2 regions of the Rhizobium sp. NLR16a genome follow, and region 1 is predicted to be linked to the other one. Evidence: riboswitches for the same ligand, from Rfam matches in the RefSeq annotation. Region 1 holds a riboswitch; the other holds the start of a gene.
What was found. A riboswitch is a leader RNA that binds a small molecule or an ion and turns the genes downstream of it on or off. The one in region 1 is predicted to bind thiamine pyrophosphate.
Positions count from the first base shown of each region.

Region 2: it holds a riboswitch for thiamine pyrophosphate, as region 1 does, so the genes downstream of both, thiM (hydroxyethylthiazole kinase) here and J7U39_RS32280 (HMP/thiamine-binding protein) in region 1, are expected to answer to the same signal.

Region 1 is NZ_CP072868.1:116,355-123,417, forward strand. It holds gene J7U39_RS25275 (metalloregulator ArsR/SmtB family transcription factor) at 1-50, opposite strand, end outside; gene J7U39_RS25280 (SDR family oxidoreductase) at 154-924, opposite strand; gene soxR (redox-sensitive transcriptional activator SoxR) at 1,048-1,518, opposite strand; TPP riboswitch at 1,854-1,966, shown strand; partial or broken gene J7U39_RS32280 (HMP/thiamine-binding protein) at 1,957-2,073, shown strand; gene J7U39_RS25290 (ABC transporter permease) at 2,127-2,933, shown strand; gene J7U39_RS25295 (ABC transporter ATP-binding protein) at 2,930-3,742, shown strand; gene J7U39_RS25300 (ABC transporter substrate-binding protein) at 3,812-4,822, shown strand; partial or broken gene J7U39_RS25305 (acyltransferase) at 4,910-6,129, shown strand; gene J7U39_RS25310 (sugar transferase) at 6,297-7,034, shown strand.
Region 2 is NZ_CP072867.1:424,419-431,481, forward strand. It holds gene J7U39_RS24255 (ABC transporter substrate-binding protein) at 1-1,373, opposite strand, end outside; gene J7U39_RS24260 (glycoside hydrolase family 3 N-terminal domain-containing protein) at 1,417-2,439, opposite strand; gene J7U39_RS24265 (GNAT family N-acetyltransferase) at 2,464-2,943, opposite strand; gene thiD (bifunctional hydroxymethylpyrimidine kinase/phosphomethylpyrimidine kinase) at 3,151-3,960, opposite strand; gene thiE (thiamine phosphate synthase) at 3,957-4,592, opposite strand; gene thiM (hydroxyethylthiazole kinase) at 4,589-5,392, opposite strand; TPP riboswitch at 5,443-5,539, opposite strand; gene J7U39_RS24285 (DUF1349 domain-containing protein) at 5,668-6,252, opposite strand; gene J7U39_RS24290 (ABC transporter substrate-binding protein) at 6,481-7,063, shown strand, end outside.

The sequences.
Region 1 (7,063 bases):
TTGTGCAATTCCTGACCGGACATTCCCGGCTCGGGCTTGGGCAATGGCATTCGACATCTCGGAAGGGAAGCGAAAAGGCAGATCAGCCCAATAGCATATTCGCACACGCGAATTTGCCAAAAGTGATCAAATGTCAAAAAAGGTCTAACTAAATCAGCAGATAAGCTGGCCGCCATTGATCTCGAGGACCTGGCCGGTAATGTATCCGGAGAGGGAGGGTGCCGCCAGGAACAGATAGGCCGGAGCGCAATCCTCCGCTGTGCCCAGCCGCTGCAAGGGAATAGACTTTCTCGTCTGCTCCAGCTTTTCGCGGGAAGAATAGCGCTCATGGAAATCCGTCTCGATCGTTCCGGGCGAGACACAATTGACGCGGATGCCATCCGGCGCAAGCTCGCGGGCAAGCGCCTTGGAATAGGTTGAAATGAAGGCTTTCGAGGCGGAATAGATCGAAGAACCGGGGCTGCCGCCGGTCAGCGCGGAAATTGAAACGGTGTTGACGATGGCAGCGCCTTCCGCCGCCTTCAATGCCGGTAGCAACGCACGCGTCAGCGCCACCACCGACGTCTGGTTCAAACGCACGATCGCCTCATAATCTGCGTCGGTCAGTGTGGCAGCCGGAAAACGGCCGAGCATGGTGCCGGCGTTATTGACGAGCACATGCACCTTGTCGAAGAAGGCGAGCGCATTTTCGGCAAATTGCGCAGCGCCGCCAACGGCGGTGAAATCGGCGTGCAGCAACAGCGCCCGTCTTTCGGATTCAGCCGTCAGCAGAAAATCCGGCAGCTCGCGTCCCGGTTTGCGCCCGATATGGACGATCACCTTTGCGCCGCAGTCCAAGAACTGCCGGGCCACTTCGAGGCCGATGCCCCGCCCGGCGCCGGTCACGATGACATTGCGATTCTCGAATAGTCTCGGATGGAACACGAAGCCGTCCTCCTCGCGGACAATGCCGCCTGTTGCGCCATTCGCCCTTAACATATGAGCGCGCCGGCCGAAAGAAAGGCGGCATCATCTTTCCGCCAGAGGCTAGAGCTTTTCCCTGAAAGCTCATATGTCGATTTCGGTCTCCAGCAGCCGTGCGCCTGGCCCCTCCTCGCCGAGCCGATCGAAGGGATTGCGCAACGGACAGCTTTCGATCGACAGGCAGCCGCAGCCGATGCAGCCGGTCAGGCGGTCTCGCAGCAGGCTCAGCCGCCTGATTCGCGCGTCGAGTTCATCCTTCCAGCGCGCCGACAGCGTCTGCCAGTCGGCAACCGTCGGCGTGCGTCCCTGCGGCAGGGAGGCAAATGCCGTCTGGATTTCCGAAAGCGGTATGCCAACACGTTGCGCCACCTTGATGATGCCGAGCCGGCGAAGCACATCGCGTCCGTATCGCCGCTGATTGCCGCGCGTGCGGATACTCGAAATCAGCCCCTTGGCTTCGTAGAAATGCAGTGCCGAGACGGCAAGACCACTGCGTTGCGCCACTTCGCCGACTGTCAGAAGCCTGCCGAGCGGCGTCGCAGAAATCCTATTCATCGCCCATTGACCTCAATATTAGTTGAGGTTTTATAACCCCTGCTCCCCCGGCCGTAAAGCGCGAGGGCGCAGGAAGGAGCGACAGCGAGATCATCCGGTCGATACGAAGCTGAAATGATGGCATCGGCGCTTGTCCGCCCTGGTACCGATCGCCCCTGCCGATATAGCCGCCCGAGAGGCGAGCGCTCGGGTTCCGTTCCCGGCAGGTACGGAACCTCGGAAAACACCCGGACAGGACCTCGTCCGGGTGTTTTTTCATCTGCGCCCCGTCCCGGCCGGCCGGACGGGTTTGTAATTTTGCGGTTGCGGCAACAAAACCCCGATGATAGTTTTCGCCGAATGACAGGGGAGCTCTGTATCGCCGGGGCTGAGATGCGAGGCGCAAGCCTCCGGACCCTTCTAAGCTGATCTGGGTAATGCCAGCGGAGCGAGGTCCAAATGTGTTCCGGCGCGCAAGTGTCACTCTACCCGACGTCCGGCAATTCCGCCGGCATCCCTCTCGATGCCGTCAAGGCAACCGCCCCCAATCGCGGTAGGCTGCGCATCGAGACCGATGTCCTCGACAGGTTTGCGCTAACGGCCAGACGAAAGCCTGAAATCGAACGCCGATGACATCGCCACGACCATCGGATTCGCGCCTTGCGACGCTCTGTCTCGCCGTGTACCGGACAATGCCCGCCTTGCTCGCAGGCTTTGCCTTTCTGGCGGCATGGGAACTCTATGTGGATCTTTCCGGCATCAAACCGTCCATTCTGCCGGCGCCTTCGCGTATTCTTATCCAGGGCTGGCTGAACCGAGAGGGGCTGATATCAAACACCTGGCCGACGCTCGGCGCGACACTCGGCGGCTTCGCCCTGTCGCTCGCCTTCGCCTTCGCCTCTTCGATCCTGATGGATTTCATGCCCTTCATGCGTCGGGCACTGCTGCCGATCTTCATCGCCAGCCAGACTCTGCCGCTGGTGGCGATCGCACCCCTCGTCGTTCTCTGGTTCGGTTTCGGCCTTTTGCCGAAGATATTGCTGGTGGCGCTCGTCACTTTCTTTCCGCTGCTCGTTGCCCTGCTTCAGGGTTATGAGGCGACCGATCGCGACATCGCCGAGCTCTTGAATTCGATGAAGGCGAGTCGCTGGCGCATTTTCCGCCTGGCGCGGCTTCCCTCGTCGCTGCCCTATTTCTTCGCCGGCCTTCGAATCTCGATCACCTATGCCGTCGTCGGCGCGATCTTTGCCGAATATGCCGGCGCTGCAAGCGGCCTCGGCATTTATATCCTCAACGCCAAGAACAATTTCCGTCCCGATCTCGTGCTCGCCGCCGTGATCGTCAGCGCTGTGTTGACGCTCTGCCTCTTCGCGCTGACGGTGGTTATCCAGCGTTTCGTCATGCCCTGGCAGCCATCCAAGGAACGGCGCCGATGACCGGTCAGATGCTTGAGCTGCGCAACATCTCGAAGTCCTTCGACGGCATGAAGGTCCTGGACGACATTTCGCTCGCGGTCGCAAACGGCGAGTTCGTCTCGATCGTCGGCCCATCCGGCTCGGGAAAATCGACCGTGCTGAGACTGCTGACTCAGGCGCTGCGGCCGGATTCCGGCAACATGCTTTTCAACGGTGCGGCGCTGGAACAGACGCCGCATTCCTTTGCCTTCATGCCGCAACGCGATGCGCTGATGCCCTGGCGCCGGATCATCGACAATGCCGTGCTCGGCCTGGAAGTGAGGGGCATGAATCGGCGGGCCGCCCGCGCCGCTGTCGCGCCCCTCTTCGAGCGGTTTGGCCTGGCCGGCTTCGAGCATCACTACCCCGCCTCTCTTTCCGGCGGCATGCGCCAGCGTGCTGCACTGCTGCGCACCGTCATCCAGAAGCAGGACATGCTGCTGCTCGACGAGCCCTTCGGCGCGCTCGATGCGCTGACTCGCATCCAGATCCAGGAGTGGCTGCAAGACATGTGGACCGAACATCGCTGGACGGCGCTGCTGATCACCCACGATGTTCGCGAGGCCGTTTTCCTCTCCGACCGGATCTACGTGCTGTCTGCCCGCCCGGCCCGCGTCATCCGCGAATTCCGCGTTTCCCTGCCCCGCCCGAGAAGCATCGCTGATCTCGGTTCGCCCGCGGCCCAGGCAATCGAGACTGAAATCCTGCAAACCCTGCTTCATCCGCAAGAACAGGATGATTTCAGGCCGGTCGGCCTGCAATCTGAATCCTGTTCCAATTTAAAGAGTTAGAGCACGATGTCGTCCGAAAACCGCTCACACTTTTCGGGATCCTGCTCTAATAGACCTGAGGAGGTCACCATGCTGCTTCTCACCCGTCGACAGACGATCCTCGCCGCTATCGCAACAAGCCTCGCCGGCCGCGCCGCCTTCGCTCAATCGGCGCCCGCAAAGGTTCGTATCGCGCTCGACTGGACGCCCAACACCAACCACATCGGCATCTATGTCGCCAAGGCGAAAGGCTTCTACACGGCCGCCGGCCTCGATGTTGAGATTCTGCCCTTTACCGACACCAGCGCCGGCACGCTGGTGTCGAACGGGGTCGCCGACTTCGGCATCAGCAGCGAGATCGAGGCTCTCACGCAGCGCGCTGGCGGCGGTGACGTGAAGATGGTCTACGGCGTCGTCCAGACGGAAACCGCACGCCTGATCTTCAAGGGCGGGCGCGACGACATCAAGAGTCCCAGAGATCTCGACGGCAAGACCTATGGCGGCTTCGGCGGCACCTGGGAAAGCGCGCTGGTCTCAGCGATGATCCGCAATGACGGCGGCAAGGGCGACGTCAAGACCGTCACCCTTGGCACCTCCGCCTATGAGGCGCTGGACAATGGCTCGATTGACTTCACGCTGGAGATCTACACCTGGGAAGGCATCGCCGCCGAGCTGGAGAAGCGGAAGATCAGCCGCTTCCACTATTCCGATTACGGCATTCCCGACGAGCAGACGACGGTCATCGTTTCCAGCGACGCCTATCTCTCGGCCAGTCGAGAACACGCCCGCGCCTTCATCCAGGCCACACGTCAAGGCTATGTCTACTCCATCGACCATCCCGACGAAGCCTGCGAACTGCTGATATCGGGAAGCAACGGCGCACTGATGAACACGGAACTGGTAAAGGCTTCCCAGAAGGCATTGATCGAAGGCCATTTCCTGAGATCCGAGGCCGGCGTGATCGGCACCCTTGACCCGGCAAAGGCCGATGCCATCGGCGGCTTCCTGCTTGAGAACGGCATCCTGGTTGATGCGAATGGCGTCGTGCTCAGGGAGAAGCCGGACTTTTCCACCTATTACACCAACGAACTCCTCGGCTGATCCCGACCCGCCCTTGCCGACGCGGCCTTCCGCGGCAATGCTTTGAGCTTGGGCGGCTTGAGCCGAATCGAGCGGGGCGGGAACGACATGCGAGCACAGGACAGACTGGTCGGAGCCGACTTTCTGCGCGCGATGGCGTGCTTGTTGGTGCTCGCGCATCATCTCGCGCTCCGGCTGGATATGCGCAGAATTCCGGATGAATTGGCGCCGACGGCCAACGTCCTCCGCTTCGGCAATTTCGGCGTCGCCATCTTCTTCGTGCTCAGCGGCTTTCTGCTTGCCCGCCCTTTCTGGCACGCTCTCGACGCCGGCGGCGCCATGCCGAGCCTCGGGCACTACGCCATCCGCAGGTTGGCGCGCATCACTCCGGGCTTCTGGTTCGCCGCCAGCGTCGGCTTTATCCTCAGCCTGACGCTGCTTGCCCTGCCGCTGACGCCGGAGCTCGTCGTCCGCTATGTCTCGGGACTGCTGTTCATGAGCCAGTGGCATTGGCGCACGTTCTTTCCCGTCGAAGCCGATGGGCCGCTCTGGTCCATTCCCTTCGAGGTCACCAGCTATGTGCTCCTGCCGGCCGCCTTTTTCCTGCTGTTTCGCTTGCCCCTGCTGCGGCGACGTCCGTTCTTCGCCCGCGCCGTATGGCTCTGCGTCATTGCCGTCGTCCTTCTTGCCCATCTGGTAATCCTGAGGCTCTTTGCGCTCGACGATATTGGGCGCGGCTGGGCATATGGCCTGCAGGGCGGGGCGAAGGAATGGATGCCCAACTATAATCCGATCGGTTTCTTTGCCGTCTTCGCGCTCGGTGCCTTTGCCGCCGGCATCGAAGTGATGTTGTCCGCAAGGCGCTCTTCCTGGTTCGACGCCGCGGCACTCCTGGCCCTTTCGGTTGCCGCTTACCGCCTCCTCATATCACCTGGCGGCTCGGCCGAAGGTTACGGCTGGCTTGACATCCCCTATGGATTTCCAGTCTTTCCACTGGCGGTCGCAACAGCGCTCGTTTCGCTCAGCCGTGCCCAGGGCCTGGGCAGGCTGCTTGATAACGCTCCTGTCCGCTACGTCGCCAAGATCTCCTTCGGCATTTACATCTGGCAGGAGATCATCCTGACATTGATCCAGAGACTCGACCCCGGCTCGTTCGGGGCCTCCTCGGAGAACGTGGTCACCGGTTGGCTGCAATCCTGCACACTGACGGCGGCGCTCGTTTTTCTGGTGGCAAGCCTCAGTTATTATCTGTTGGAACGACCGGTAATCGATTTCGGCAATCACCTCACATCGCGCCGCCTGATCGGGCTACTCCTTTAGAAGTATAATTTCGAACGCCACTCAACTAGAGGCATTAAGGTTAACGCGAAATACTCCCATTTTTGGCGTCTTTATGCTTACCGATTTCTTATTTATAATGATGACAAACCATACGTAAGCATGTATCTGTCTCCCCGCAGTTCAGTATCGCATCTAAACTTCTGGGCTTTGAGTAATGAATGCTTTTACTTCGAAGATAAGTTCACGCTTCGATTCGTCTCAGCGTCAGAACAAAATCCGGACTCTGGTTGTAGCGAACTCCAACATTCGCCAGCCGGACAGCTTTTCTGGTGTCGAAGGCAAGGCGGCTCTGCGATTGGCCGTAAAGCGGCTGATCGACATCGTCATCGCGGCCAGCGCTCTCCTCGTGCTGGCGCCGCTTTTCCTGGCAATCGCTATTTTCATCAAACTCGACGATGGCGGCCCCGTATTCTTCCGTCAGATCCGTTGGGGCATGAACGGCCGAAAGATCACCGTCTTCAAGTTCCGCTCGATGCACACCGACGCTTGCGATCCCAGCGGCATCCAGCAGACCGTCAAGGGCGACAGGCGGGTGACCGGCATCGGCGCTCTGCTCCGCAGGACAAACATTGACGAGCTGCCGCAACTTCTGAACGTCCTCAGGGGCGACATGTCCCTGGTCGGTCCGCGCTGCCATGCCATCAACATGCGCGCAGCCGGCAGGCTTTACGAAGAATTGGTGCCGAACTACCACCATCGCCACGTCATGCGCCCCGGCATCACCGGCCTCGCGCAGACACGGGGCTGGCGCGGACCGACGGCACGGCCGCTGCAAGCCCGGGCCCGGATCGCCTGCGATATCTATTACGTCAGGAATTTCAGCCTGCTGCTCGACCTGAAAATCCTGTTCAAGACGCTGGTCATCGAGCTACGCGGCGGTACCGGCTTCTAATGAGAGTCTGCCCGGTTCCAAGCCTCGCG
Region 2 (7,063 bases), on a different replicon from region 1:
TGCGCGGTGAAGCGGGTCTTGCCTTTGTCCGAAGCGCTGAAGGCGCGCTTGTAGGGATAGTAGGGCGAAGCCGAAGCCGGCAGGCTGTTGATCGCCGCATCGAAGGTGCCGTTGATGAGGTTGCCGGTCCATACGGCTTCTTCAGGCGTTTCGATCTTGGCATCGATGCCGACCGCCTGCATGCCTTCGACGGCGATGTTGACGGTGTCGACCCAGTCCGTCCAGGAGTTCGGGACGATGATCGAGAAGGCGATCTTGCTGCCGTCGGAATTGTCGCGGAAGCCGTCGCCATCCTTGTCCTTGTAGCCGGCCTCGTCGAGCAGCGCCTTGGCCGCGTCGGCGTCATAGGTCGCGTATTTGCCGAAGTCGGCCTTGATGGAAGGGTCTGCCCAGCTCTTGTAGAGTTCACCCATCAGGCCGGGGTCTTCGTTCAGCGTCGGGTAGCCGTAGCCGGCGACGTCGATCATCGTCTTGCGGTCGAGCGCCATGCCGACGGCGCGGCGGAACTTCACATCGTTGAAGGCCTTCTTGTTGTTCTCGTTTGCGGTTTCCAAGTTGAACAGGAAGGCGACCATGCTGCTCGGCGAATACCAATAGTGGAAATGCGCCGGGTCCTTCGAGACATAGACATTGTCGATGTCGGGAATGAAGGAGACGCCCCAGTCGAGCGTGCCGTCGGCGGTTGCCGTCAGGATCTGATTGTTGTCGGCAAGCTGCGGAAAGCGCATGCAGTCGATCTTCAGATGCGCGTTGTCCCAATAGTTCGGGTTGCGGCACTGGTCGTAGGTCTGGCCGGTGAAGCGCGGCACCTCCGTCAGCGGGCCGCTGCCGACCGGGGTCTCGTTGGCGAAGGTGACGGGATCGGCGACGTCCTTCCAGACATGTTCGGGAACGATTGGCAGCTGCGAGATCTGCTCGGCGGCAAGCGAGCTCGGATTGGCGAGGGTGAAGCGCACCGTCTGGCCGTCGACGGCTTGGACGTCGGTGACGAACGTCCAGATGCTGACGAAATCGAGCGCCGGGAATTTCTTCAGATAGTCATAGGTGAACTTGACGTCGGATGCGGTCAGCGGCTTGCCATCAGACCATTTCAGGTTCCGGCGCAGCTTGAATTCGATGCTCTTCAGATCGTCGGAGAGCTTGAAGCTTTCGGCCAGGCGATAGACTGGCTTGTTGCTGTCGAAGCGATTGAAAATCACCAGCGGCTCGTAGATGAAGTCGAGCGTCGACTGGCGCGACGAAGTCTGGTTGAACGGGTTGAAGTTGCGAACCCAGGTGGTTGCCGGTTCGATATTCGCCGTCAGGATCGTCTGCGCCATGGCGGATCCCGAAATCAGCGTGAGTGCTGCGGCCCCAAGAAGATATTTTTTCATGTTCCATTCCCCTTCTTCTTATACGTGAAAAATGATGTGCCGGTCAGGCGGCCGGCACGCTGGCAAACATGTCTTCGACTTGCCGGTGAGCGGCGCGATAATCGATCTTGAGATTGCCGAGGCGGGCCTTGCCGGCGGCGATGCGCTTGAGAGCGGCGTCGGTCAGCGGGCGGGCGGCCTTGGCTGCGGCTTCGCTTTCCCTGACGTCACCGTGGCTGTGGAGGGCGATATCGAAGCCCGCGTCGAGCACTTGGGCGACGCGTTCCGGCAGGGTGCCGGAGAGCGACTGCATGAAGATGCAGTCGGATATCAGCACGCCCTCATAGCCCATCTCCTTGCGGATCAGGTCGTGCATAACAGGCGAGATCGAAGCCGGCAGCTCCGCGTCATAAGCCGAATAGACGACATGGGCGACCATGGCCCAGGGCGTATCCTTCAGCGTGACGAACGGCTTGAAATCGGTGGCGATGAGCGTTTCGCGGCTGGCATCGACCACCGGACGCTCCTTGTGGGAGTCGAGCGTGGCGCGGCCATGGCCGGGAATATGCTTCATGACGGGCATGTTGCCGGTCTCTAGCAGGCCGTCGACCACCTCGCGGCCGAGGGCGGCGATGAAGTCCGGATCGGGGCCGAAGGAGCGGGCGCCGATGACCGCGCTCGTCGTCTCGAAGACGAGGTCGAGAACGGGCGAGCAGCCGCTGGAAAGGCCGAGTTCCGTCATCATCGCGCCCATGGCCTGGGAGGACAGGCGCAGTGCCTTTTTGCCGAGATCGAGATCGCGCCGCGCCAGGTCGGCGAACTGGCCGAAGCTGCGGAAGAGCGGCCAGGGACCGGCGTCGAGGTGTTGGACGCGCCCGCCTTCCTGGTCGGTGAAGACAGGCGCATCGTCGCGGCCGACGGCTTCGCGAAAGCGCTCGATCAGCCGCCTCGTCTGCTCCGGCTCGCGCTGATTGCGCCGCCCGACGAAAAGGCCGAGCGGGTTGGTGTCGCGAAAGAGCGCGAATTCATAATCCGATATGATGGGATTCGGAAGCCCGACGAAAAGGGCAAGAGGGGTCGAGGACAATTCTGGAACTCCGGTATCAGATGGTCATTTCGGCGCGCTTCTGAGCATGCCTTCGTAAATGCCCTTGTCGGGGGCGGGGATAACGATGGCGCCTGCGGTCCTGGCGTAGAAGTCGACGGGGCCGGCATCGCCGATGAAGGCGTAGGCATGGCCGAGCGTCTTCATCGTCTGAAGGCAGGCGGAAAACAGCGCGAGGCCGATGCCCCTGCCGCGTGCTCCGGAATCGACGCCGGTCGGGCCGAAGAAGCCACGCGCCGTGGTGTCGTAGCAGGCAAAGCCAAGCAGCTTGCCGCCTTCGACTGATATCAGGCAGGCGACGGGCTGGCGGGAAAAAGCGACCGAAACCTCGCTCGCCCAATTCTCGCTGAATTGTTCGCGAACCCAGTTGACCACGAGGTGCAGTTCCGCAGGAAGAGCCGGACGGATGGAGGCGCCGACGACGTCAGCCCGCTCTTTCAGTTCGGCGAGCCTGGTGGAATATAAGCTCACAAGCAGGTCCGGCACCCGTCTCTCCTCTGGATGTTCCGTTATTGCGGAATATATCCCCTTTTAATGTCATAGACTTGGCCATCTCAGAAGGCTTGTCAACAGGGATTTTCTTGGACGCGACTGTTCTCGTTGCGGCCTCGACGTGCGGTATGGGTCCAATGCAAAACGGCCCGGAACAAGCCGGGCCGTTTTACATTTGCATCTGTTTGCCGATGCCAGCGCCTATTCGCCCTCTTGCCAGAGCGCGTGGAAATGCTGCACCGGACCGTGGCCGGAGCCGACGCTGAGCTTTCCGGCGGCTACGACCGCGCCGGCGAGATAGTCCTTGGCAGTGGCAACAGCCCCTGGCGTCGAGTCGCCTTTGGCGAGTTCGGCGGCCAGCGCGCTGGACAGCGTGCAGCCGGTGCCGTGGGTATTCTTGGTCGGCACGCGTCGCGCCTCGAACCAGTGCAGGCCGTCGGCAGTGGCAAGCACGTCGGGGCTTTCGTCACCGTCGAGGTGTCCGCCCTTGACCAGCACGGCGGCCGGACCAAGGGCGCGCAGCCGCTCGGCCTGGGCGGCCATCTCGGCCCGGTTTGTCGCGACCGGCTGGTGCAGAAGTGCGGCGGCTTCCGGCAGGTTCGGGGTGAGAAGCGTGGCAAGTGGCAGCAGCCGCCTGGTCAGCACGTCGACCGCTTCAGGTGCGAGCAGGGCGGCGCCCCCCTTGGCGATCATCACCGGGTCGAGAACGACGGGGATGCCACGCCGGTGCGCGAGGGCTGCGGCAACGGCCTCGGCGATGCCGGCATTGGCGATCATGCCGATCTTGACGGCGTCGACGCGCACATCGGCAAAGACGGCATCGATCTGGTCGGCGACGAATTGCGGCGGCACCAGATGCACGCCGCTCACCCCTTGCGTGTTCTGCGCCGTCAGCGCGGTCAGCACCGCCATGCCGTAGACGCCGCGGGCGGAAAAGGCCTTGAGATCGGCCTGGATGCCGGCACCGCCCGAGGGATCGGAGCCGGCGATGGAGAGAACGTTGCGGATCATGGGCGGACCTTTCGGATTTCTGCGGCGATGCGGCGCGTGGCCGCCTCGGGGTCCGGCGTGCCGGCGATGGCTGAGACGACGGCAAGCCCATTGGCGCCTGCGGCAAATACCTCGGCCACGTGGTTCGCCTTGAGGCCGCCGATGGCGACTGACGGCACCGGCGAAGCCTTCACCAGCCTTGCCAGACCGTCAAAGCCGATCGGCTGCTTGTGGTCGGCCTTGGTCGGCGTCGCAAAGACCGGTCCGACGCCGGCATAATCGACGAGACCAGGATCGACGGCCGTGGCAAGCGGCGCTGTCTCGACCGAGAGGCCGAGGATCATGTCGGGACCGATCATCGTCCGTGCCGTGCGCGCGTCCATGTCCTCCTGGCCGATATGCAGGCCGTCGGCACTTATGGCGATCGCCGCCTCGACATCGTCGTTGACGATGAGCAGGGCGCCGGTTCCCGCAAGCGCTTGTTTCAAGGCTCGGCCGGTCTCGATCATTCTGGTCGTGCCCGCATGTTTGTCGCGCAGTTGCACCATCGTGGCGCCGCCGGCAACGGCAAGGCGCGCGGTCTCGACCATGCCGATCCCGGCGCAGAGTTCGGGGTCGAGGACGAGATAGAGCGAAAGGTCGAAAACCTTCATACGGCCGAAATCCTTGCCCGGGCATCGAGCGTTTCGGCGTCCAGGGCTGACAGCGCATCGAGGAAACGCCAAGCGAAGGAGCCGGGGCCGGCCGCCCCGAGGGCGGCATCCTCGCCCGCGACGGAGAAGGTCGCAAGGGCCGCAACTGTCGCCCCGAACGTATCCTCAGGGGCGGTCGCGGCAAAGGCGCCGATCAGGCAGGTGAGCGAGCAGCCGAGTGCGGTGACCTGCGGCATCAGGACCGATCCGCCTTTGATGCGCACGGCTCTTTCACCATCGGTGACGAAATCGGCCGCACCGGTGACGGCGACCACCGCCCGCTGCCGCTCGGCGAGCCGCCGCGCCGAGCCTTCCGCCTGCTCGACCGGGTCGCGGCTGTCGACGCCCTGGCCGCGGCTCTCTCCGCCGGCAAGGGCGATGATCTCGGAAGCATTGCCGCGGATGATCGTCGGCTTCAGCGCCAGGAGATCGGCGACCGCTCCGCGGCGGAAGGCCGTCGCGTAATGCGCGACCGGATCGAGGACCCATGGTTTGCCGGCTGCGTTGGCGGCCCTCGCCGCCGTCTGCATGCCTTCGATCCATTGCGTCGAAAGCGTGCCGATGTTGATGGTCAATGCATTCGCGATGCCGGCGAATTCGCCGGCTTCTTCAGCGGCGTGCACCATGGCGGGCGAGGCGCCCGACGCAAGCAGAACATTGGCCGCGATGTTCATGGCGACATAATTGGTGATGCACTGGACGAGCGGCGGCTTTTCGCGCATCGCCTTCAGCATGGCTCCCGACGTGATCTTGTTTTGCATGGCGCCCCTTTCAGGCGGGGGCGGGCACGGGGCAATTCGTGCGGGCGAAACCGCGACCCCGAGCGACTCCCTCCGCCGGCATTATCCGGTTCAGGTTCGAAGGGTGCTTCTCAGCCCGTCTGTCGACGGGCGCCCCTGTCTCTCATCGCGCTCTTTTTCGCAGAGAACGGGGCGGATGTCATCTCGAAAATGAGGGTTCGGTACTCTCCTTGCGGCTGCGCTTTAGGCGTGAACGTTGCTGCTCAGGAATGCAATCCCGATCGCATCCTATCCGGCTAACTCAAATCGTGAAGATCCGTCGTAATCGCCGGCCCGATCGAAAACTCCGAAAACCGCACCCTCAACCCGCTGCGCTCCGGCGTGCAGGCCGCCGGCCCGACTTCATAGCGGTCGGCAGCCGGGAAGGGCGCTAGCCGCAGCAGCGGCCAGCGGCTGCCGTCGCGGGAGGCCTGGATGCGCATGGCGCCGCCTGCAACGGTGACGCGGATGTGGAAATCTTCGAGTTCCTTGAAGGGCTGGGACACCGACCAGTCGGATCTGCCGTCGGTGACGACGGCGCTGAGGAAGGCTTCGCCGTCGGTGAATTCGACGCCTGACTTCACCCAGCGTGTTTCGTCGAGGCGCACCATCAGGCCGGCCTGATCGTAGAGGGTGCGGAATTCGCCCTGGATGCGGATCTCGGCGGTGAAGCTGTCACCGGTGGGAAAAGCGAGGAAATGGCCGTTGTCGCGGGTGAAGCCGTAATAGGTTTCGCACCAAAAATCGGTTTTCTCGTCGGTCGTCAGGGTGAGGCTGGTTTCGTCTGCGCGCCAGCTGGCCGGCTCGTTCAGCCACTTTCCTTTGTTGAAATCGATGCTCATCCCGTTCTCCCGTTCTGTTGAAGCCTGACCGCAGGCGACCACCTGACTTTGGCATATCATGCCGCTTTCATGCAGCGCAGACAGCCGCAGATGAAGATGGTGCTTTTTCGGCGTCGCGCTATCCGCGGCTGCATAATCCGTCGCCCGCGCTTGACAGGATCGATCCAGTTCTTATTCTGTTACAAAAAGATGAATTGCATAATAATGGAACTAAACGGGAGCCATCACATGAAAACACTGGTCGCATTCCTGCTCGGTACCGCGCTCGTCGCCCTGCCGTCCGCCCTGCTTGCCCAGGAAAAGGGCGGCGTCATCAATGTCGCGACGATCGGCGAGCCGCCGACGCTCGATCCGATGTCGTCGACGGCTGATCTTGTCGGCATCGTCACCCAGCATATTTTCGAAACGCTCTACACCTTCGACAAGAGTTGGAACGTCACGCCGCTGCTGGCCGAAAGCCTGCCGGAGATCAGCGCCGACGGCAAAACCTATACGATCAAGCTGAGGACCGGCATCAAGTTCCACGACAATACAGACATGACGTCCGAGGATGTTGTCGCCTCGCTTGGCCGCTGGACGAAGATCGCCTCGCGCGGCAAGCAGGTGGCGGGCTTCATCGGCAAGATCGCCGCGACCGATCCTTCGACCGTCACCATCACCCTGAAGCAGCCCTATGCGCCGCTGACCTCGTTGCTCGCCTTCAACAATTCGGCGGCGATCATCATCCCTTCCGAAAAGCAGGACGAACCGATGAAGGAATTCATTGGCACCGGCCCCTATATGCTGAAGGAGCGCAAGGCCGACCAATATA